2 regions of the Streptomyces sp. NPDC032721 genome follow, and region 1 is predicted to be linked to the other one. Evidence: riboswitches for the same ligand, from Rfam matches in the RefSeq annotation. Region 1 holds a riboswitch; the other holds the start of a gene.

The links. A riboswitch is a leader RNA that binds a small molecule or an ion and turns the genes downstream of it on or off. The one in region 1 is predicted to bind S-adenosylmethionine.
Region 2: another riboswitch for S-adenosylmethionine. It lies ahead of ACZ5PB_RS15210 (aminotransferase class V-fold PLP-dependent enzyme); the one in region 1 lies ahead of thrC (threonine synthase).

Annotation. Positions count from the first base shown of each region.
Region 1 covers NZ_JBVIMX010000024.1:125,325-128,722, reverse strand. The annotation lists gene ACZ5PB_RS37040 (MoaD/ThiS family protein) at 206-481, opposite strand; gene thrC (threonine synthase) at 512-1,798, opposite strand; SAM riboswitch class I at 1,813-1,940, opposite strand; gene ACZ5PB_RS37030 (glucosyl-3-phosphoglycerate synthase) at 2,104-3,066, shown strand; gene ACZ5PB_RS37025 (alpha,alpha-trehalose-phosphate synthase (UDP-forming)) at 3,134-3,398, shown strand, end outside.
Region 2 covers NZ_JBVIMX010000006.1:234,440-237,837, forward strand. The annotation lists gene qcrB (cytochrome bc1 complex cytochrome b subunit) at 1-545, shown strand, start outside; gene trpD (anthranilate phosphoribosyltransferase) at 710-1,774, shown strand; SAM riboswitch class IV at 1,881-1,998, shown strand; gene ACZ5PB_RS15210 (aminotransferase class V-fold PLP-dependent enzyme) at 2,236-3,398, shown strand, end outside.

The sequences.
Region 1 (3,398 bases):
ACAAAAGGCTCGAACTCGCAAGCCCCATCTTGTCGCGTTCTCATATGCACGGGGCACGGGCGAGCGGAGGGGCTTCCCCTACTCTACCTCTTTCAACCATGCAGAATTGCCCCCTCCGCTTGTGAGCGGAGGGGGCAACTTGGGTTAACGAGGGGCGCGTTGGGGACGGTCTCCCGCCCCCTGTGCGCTTCCGCGGAAGCGGTTCTCAGCCGCCGGCGACGGCCGGGATGATCGAGATGCCGGCGCCGTCCGGAGTGGCCGTCTCCAGGCCGCTCTCGAAGCGCACGTCGTCGTCGTTCACGTAGACGTTCACGAAGCGGCGCAGCTTGCCCTGGTCGTCCAGGACGCGGGCGGCGATGCCGGTGTGGTTCTTCTCCAGGTCGGCGATGACCTCCGCGAGGGTCGCGCCCTCGGCGGCGACCTCGGACTCACCGCCCGTGTACGTACGGAGGATGGTGGGGATGCGGACCTTGACGCTCATGGTGTTTCTGCCTTCCGTTACGGGGGTGATTCAGCGTGCCAGGCCGGCGTCGCGGAACGCGTCCAGGTTCGGCCGGATGGTCGCGGTCGGACCCGTGGTCGGGGCCACCGCGTCGAGGGTCTTCAGGCCGTCGCCGGTGTTGAGCACCACGGTGGTCAGGGCCGGGTCGATGAGGCCGTTCTCGATCAGCTTCTTCGTGACGCCCACCGTCACACCGCCCGCGGTCTCCGCGAAGATGCCCTCGGTGCGCGCGAGCAGCTTGACCGCCTCGACGACCTGCTCGTCGTTCACGTCCTCCACCGCGCCACCGGTCCGGCGGGCGATGTCCAGGACGTACGGGCCGTCCGCCGGGTTGCCGATGGCCAGCGACTTGGCGATGGTGTTCGGCTTCTGCGGGCGCACCACGTCCGTGCCGGCCTTGAAGGCCACGGACACCGGCGAGCAGCCTTCCGCCTGGGCGCCGAAGATCTTGTAGGGCTTGTCCTCGACCAGGCCGAGCTTGATCAGCTCCTGGAGGCCCTTGTCGATCTTCGTGAGCTGGGAGCCCGAGGCGATCGGGATGACGAGCTGGTCGGGCAGCTGCCAGCCGAGCTGCTCGCAGATCTCGTACGCCAGCGTCTTGGATCCCTCGCCGTAGTACGGCCGCAGGTTCACGTTGACGAAGCCCCAGCCCTCGCCCAGCGGGTCGCCGATGAGCTCGGAGCAGAAGCGGTTCACGTCGTCGTAGTTGCCCTCGATGGCGACGAGCTCGCCACCGTAGACGGCGGCAGAGACGACCTTGCCCTGCTCCAGGTCGTGCGGGATGAACACGCAGGAGCGGAAGCCGGCCCGGGCCGCCGCGGCGCCGACGGCGCCCGCGAGGTTGCCGGTCGAGGAGCAGGAGAGCGTGGTGAACCCGAAGGCGCGGGCGGCCTCCAGGGCCTGCGCGACGACGCGGTCCTTGAAGGAGTGCGTCGGGTTGCCGGAGTCGTCCTTGACGAACAACTTGCCCGGCTCGACGCCGAGTTCACGCGCGAGGTTGTCGGCCTTGACCAGCTTGGTCCAGCCGGGGGCGATGTTGGGCTTGTCGGCGACGTCGGCGGGGACGGGCAGCAGCGGCGCGTAGCGCCAGATGTTCTGCGGGCCCGCTTCGATCTGCTTGCGCAGCGCTTCGGGGTCGCCCAGGGGCAGGTCGTACGCGACTTCCAGCGGGCCGAAACACAGCTCGCAGGCGAAGATCGGGCCGAGCGCGAAACGCTCGCCGCACTCGCGGCAGGACAGCGCGGCGGCGGGGCCGAGGTCCACGGAGGTGGTGGTTGCGGTGGTCTGCACAGCCATGATGGCGAGGTCCTTCCTCATCTTCCCCGTGACGGCTTTCGCCACGAGACGGAATTGGCACCTTCCGGACCTGACCTCGCGGTCGGTCGGGGGGTTGCCGGGACTTCAACGGGCCGTTTCCCTCTGTCCCTCTGGATGAGCGCTATGACTCCGGGCGCCCGCGTGAGCGGCCCGGGTATTTGTGCGCGGCACCGACCCCGACATGCGACGGTCGTCCGCGTTGTTCAAGACTGTAACCGAACCCCCGGGCGCTTGAGACAGCCGTCCGGACCGCGAGATGGATCACAGAGTCGGGAGTGACGGGCGTGCTGGAAGAGGTGGAGCGCTGGCTGGGCACGCGGTCCTGGACCGCCGCCGACCGCCCGCTGGACCGGCTGCTCGCCGCGAAGGCGGCCCGCGCCCAGAGTGTCAGCGTCGTCCTGCCCGCCCTGAACGAGGAGGCGACGGTCGGCCGGATCGTGGCCGATATCCGACGGGACCTGATGGGCCCGGAGGCCGGGGGCGGGGGCGTCCCCCTGGTGGACGAACTGGTGGTGATCGACTCCGGCTCGACCGACGGCACGGCGCGGGCGGCGGCCGGGGCGGGCGCCCGGGTGGTCCACCGGGACGACGTCCTCCCGCGCCTCCCCGCGGTACCCGGCAAGGGCGAGGTGCTGTGGCGGTCACTGCTGGTCACACGGGGTGACGTGGTGTGCTTCGTGGACGCGGACCTGGTGGACTTCGACTCCTCGTTCGTGTCCGGGATCGTCGGCCCGCTGCTGACCGAGCCGGACGTCCAGTTCGTGAAGGCCACCTACGACCGTCCGCTGGGCGCGGCGGCGGGCCAGGGCGGCCGGGTCACCGAGCTGATGGCGCGCCCCCTGCTCAACCTCCACTGGCCCCAACTGGCCGGATTCGTACAGCCGTTGGGCGGCGAGTACGCGGCCCGCCGCAGCCTCCTGGAGCGGCTGCCCTTCCCCGTCGGGTACGGGGTCGAGCTCGGCCTGCTCATCGACTCGCTGCACACCGTCGGCCTCAATGCCCTCGCCCAGGTCGACGTGGGCGTCCGCAAACACCGCCACCAGGACGGCCAGGCCCTGGGCCGGATGGCCGCCTCCATCTACCGTACGGCCCAACTCCGGCTCTCCCGAGGCCACTTGATCCGCCCGTCACTCACCCAGTTCGAGCGGCAGGACGGCACCTTCGTGCCCCGTACACACCCTGTGGACACGGAGGAGCGGCCGCCGATGCGCGAGATCCGGGAGTACGCGGCCCGCCACGCGGCGTAGGGCGATCCCGGCGGAGCGGGCCCTCGGCCACGTTTGAGGGAAACCGGGACGGGCTAGGTTTCGCCACATGACTGCCCCGGATTCCCCGCCTCCCCCGACCAGCATCCCCGCCCCCCGGATCCTCGTCGCGTCCAACCGAGGACCGGTCTCGTACACGCTCGACGACGAGACCGGTTCCCTCGACGCGAAGAGGGGCGGGGGCGGACTCGTCTCCGGACTCAGCGCGGTCGGCGCCGAGGGCCAGGACGCCCTGTGGGTGTGCGCGGCCCTGGGCGACGGCGACCGGGAGGCGGTCCGGCGCGGGGTCGGGGAGCCCGGGGTGCGGATGCTCG
Region 2 (3,398 bases), on a different contig from region 1:
GGGACAAGCGCGAGCACCACATCGCGCAGCGTCCGCGCAACAACCCGACCCGGACCGGCCTGGGCGTCGCCTGGATCACGGTCTACTTCATCGGCCTCGTCGGCGGTGGAAACGACCTGTGGGCCACGCACTTCCATCTGTCGCTCAACTCGATCAGCTGGTTCGTGCGCATCGGCTTCTTCGTCGGCCCGGTCCTGGCGTTCATCGTCACCAAGCGGATCTGCCTGGGTCTCCAGCGCAGGGACGCCGAGAAGGTGCTGCACGGACGCGAGTCCGGCATCATCAAGCGGCTGCCGCACGGTGAGTTCATCGAGGTGCACGAGCCGCTGAACCAGAGCCAGCTGCACACGCTCACGGCGCACGAGCAGTACGCGCCGGCCGAGATCGGTCCCGAGGTGGACGAGAACGGCGTCGAGCGCAAGGTGGGCGCCGCCCAGAAGCTGCGCGCCAAGCTCAGCAAGGGCATGTACGGCGAGGGCAACCAGATCGCCAAGCCCACCGCCGAGGAGTACAAGGAGATCACCAGCGGCCACGGCCACCACTGATCACCTTGAGGCCGGTCCGGTGAGCTGAACCGGCCGCACTGTTCGCCACAGCATGAGCCCCGTCCGTACACCGGACGGGGCTCATCGCTGTCACCGGGGCTGGATAGGGTGGGGGGCATCCCTTATCGGCTGCCCTTAGCGGCACGTGGACCCTGGAGCGGACCATGAACGTTGTGACCCCGGTTGGCGGCGACAGCGTGGCGGCCCGTAGCTGGCCGGGCATCCTCAACGCCCTGCTGCGCGGCGAGCACCTCGGCTCGGACGACACCGCCTGGGCCATGGACCGCATCATGAGCGGCGAGGCGACCGACGCCCAGATCGCCGGTTTCGCGGTCGCACTGCGCGCCAAGGGCGAGACGGTCGACGAAGTGACCGGTCTGGTACGGGCGATGTACACGCACGCCCGCACCATCGAGGTACCCGGCCCGAGCGTCGACATCGTCGGCACCGGCGGCGACCTCGCCAAGACGGTGAACATCTCCACCATGTCCGCGATCGTCATCGCCGGTACGGGCGCCAAGGTCGTCAAGCACGGCAACCGGGCCGCGTCCTCCGCCAGCGGCTCCTCGGACGTGCTGGAGAAGCTGGGCGTCAATCTGGACCTGACGCCCGCGCGGGTGGCCCAGGTCGCCGAAGAGGCGGGCATCACCTTCTGCTTCGCGGTGAAGTTCCACCCGGCGCTCAGGTACGCCGCCAAGGCCCGCAAGGAGCTCGGCGCGCAGACCACCTTCAACATCCTCGGCCCGCTCACCAACCCGGCGCAGGTGCGCGCCCAGGCGGTCGGGGTCGCCGACGTGCGGATGGCGCCGATCGTGGCCGGCGTGCTGGCCGCGCGGGGCAACTCCGCGCTCGTCTTCCGCGGGGACGACGGTCTCGACGAACTGACCACCACCGCGACCTCGCGGGTGTGGGTCGTACGGGACGGTGCCGTGCGCGAGGAGGCCTTCGACCCCCGGGACGTCGGCCTGGAGATCGTGCCCGTGGAGGCGCTGCGCGGCGCGGACGCCTCGTACAACGCGGAGGTCGCCCGCAGGCTGCTGGCGGGGGAGAAGGGGCCGGTGCGGGACGCCGTACTGCTGAACACGGCGGCCGCCCTGGTAGCTCTCAACCCCGGGGCGGGATCGCTGAACGAGCAGATCGCCGGCGGGATCGAGCAGGCCCGCGAGTCCCTCGACTCCGGGAACGCGCAGCGGGCGCTGGAGCGGTGGGTGGCGGCCAGCAACGCCTGAATCCCGCCCGATGTTTCTCGATGTGTGACGCAGAGCGCAGTCCGGATGTCTCGATACGCGGACTGCGCTCTTGCCATTCGTTGATCGTGTGGCAGGATGCTGGACAGGTCATGAGTGACAGCGACTACGGCCCCGGCCCGCTGTCCGGCAACCCTCCGTCCGTGGCGGGGTGCCCCGGGTGAAGACCAGGTCGTAGGCAGCGAGGTCTACGGCAAGCGCGGACCCCTGCGCACTCCTTTCGGAGTGGCGCGCCCCTGGGGTCCTGGTCCTCAAGGGAGCAGTCTCGTGAGCAAGCGAATGCGATAGGGCCGGTCGGCCCCGTTCCACCTTCACCTCCGCGCCGCCGGACCACGGCTGTGTGTCGAGGCAACTCCCGTACCCGACAGGGCAATTGAGCCCTCGTCAGTTGAGGTGCGGGCATCACTGAAGCCATTCCGCCTTGTCCTGCCAGGAGTTTCGCCATGTCCGCATCGCCCGTCGCCGCCACCTCCTCCGTCGCTTCCGACTCCTCCTCCGCCGAGTCCGCCGACCCCTGCTGCGCGGCGCCGCTGCCCGTCCTCGGCCGGGACGTGGCCGTGCCGCTGGTGACCGGCGGCGAGGTCACGTACGCGGCCCTCGACTACGCGGCGAGCGCCCCGGCGCTCCAGCGGGTGTGGGACGACGTGGCGGCGTACGCCCCGTACTACGGCAGCGTGCACCGGGGCGCCGGGTACCTGTCGCAGCTGTCCACGGACCTGTTCGAGAACAGCCGCAGGACCGTCCACGAGTTCCTCGACTGCCGGGACGAGGACCAGGTGGTCTTCACCCGGTCGACGACCGACTCGCTGAACCTGCTCTCCGCCGTGCTGTCCGCCGACTGCCAGGTGTTCGTCTTCGAGACCGAGCACCACGCGTCGCTGCTGCCCTGGCAGGACGCCAGGGTCACCTACCTGAACGCGCCGCGCACCCCCGCCCAGGCCGTCGAGACGCTGGAGCGGGCGCTCGCCGACCGGGACCCGTACGGGCCCGCGCTGGTGTGTGTGACGGGTGCCTCCAACGTCACCGGTGAGATCTGGCCGGTGCGCGAGCTGGCCGCCGCCGCGCACGCCCACGGTGCCCGGATCGTGCTGGACGCGGCGCAGCTCGCGCCCCACCACCCCGTCTCCGTAAAGGAGTTGGACGTCGACTGGGTCGCCTTCTCCGGGCACAAGCTGTACGCGCCGTTCGGCTCGGGCGTGCTCGCCGGGCGGGCCGACTGGCTCCAGGACGCCGAGCCGTACCTGGCCGGTGGCGGCGCCTCGAAGAAGGTCGCGCGGCGCACCGACGGCGGCGTGGACGTGGAGTGGCACACCACCGCAGCCCGCCACGAGGCCGGTTCGCCCAACGTCATCGGCGTCTACTCCATCGCCTCCGCCTGCAAGGCGCTCACCGAGGCCGGCTTCGACTCGCTGGTCGAGCGGGAGCAGTCGCTGGTGCGGAAGGTGCGCGAGGGGCTGGCCGAGGTTCCGGCGGTGAAGGTCCTGTCGCTCTTCGGCGACGACGCCCCGCGCGTCGGTGTCATCTCCTTCGTGGTCGACGGCTGGAACAGCTCGCACTTCGCGGCCGCGCTCTCCGCCGAGTACGGGATCGGCGTCCGCGACGGGCT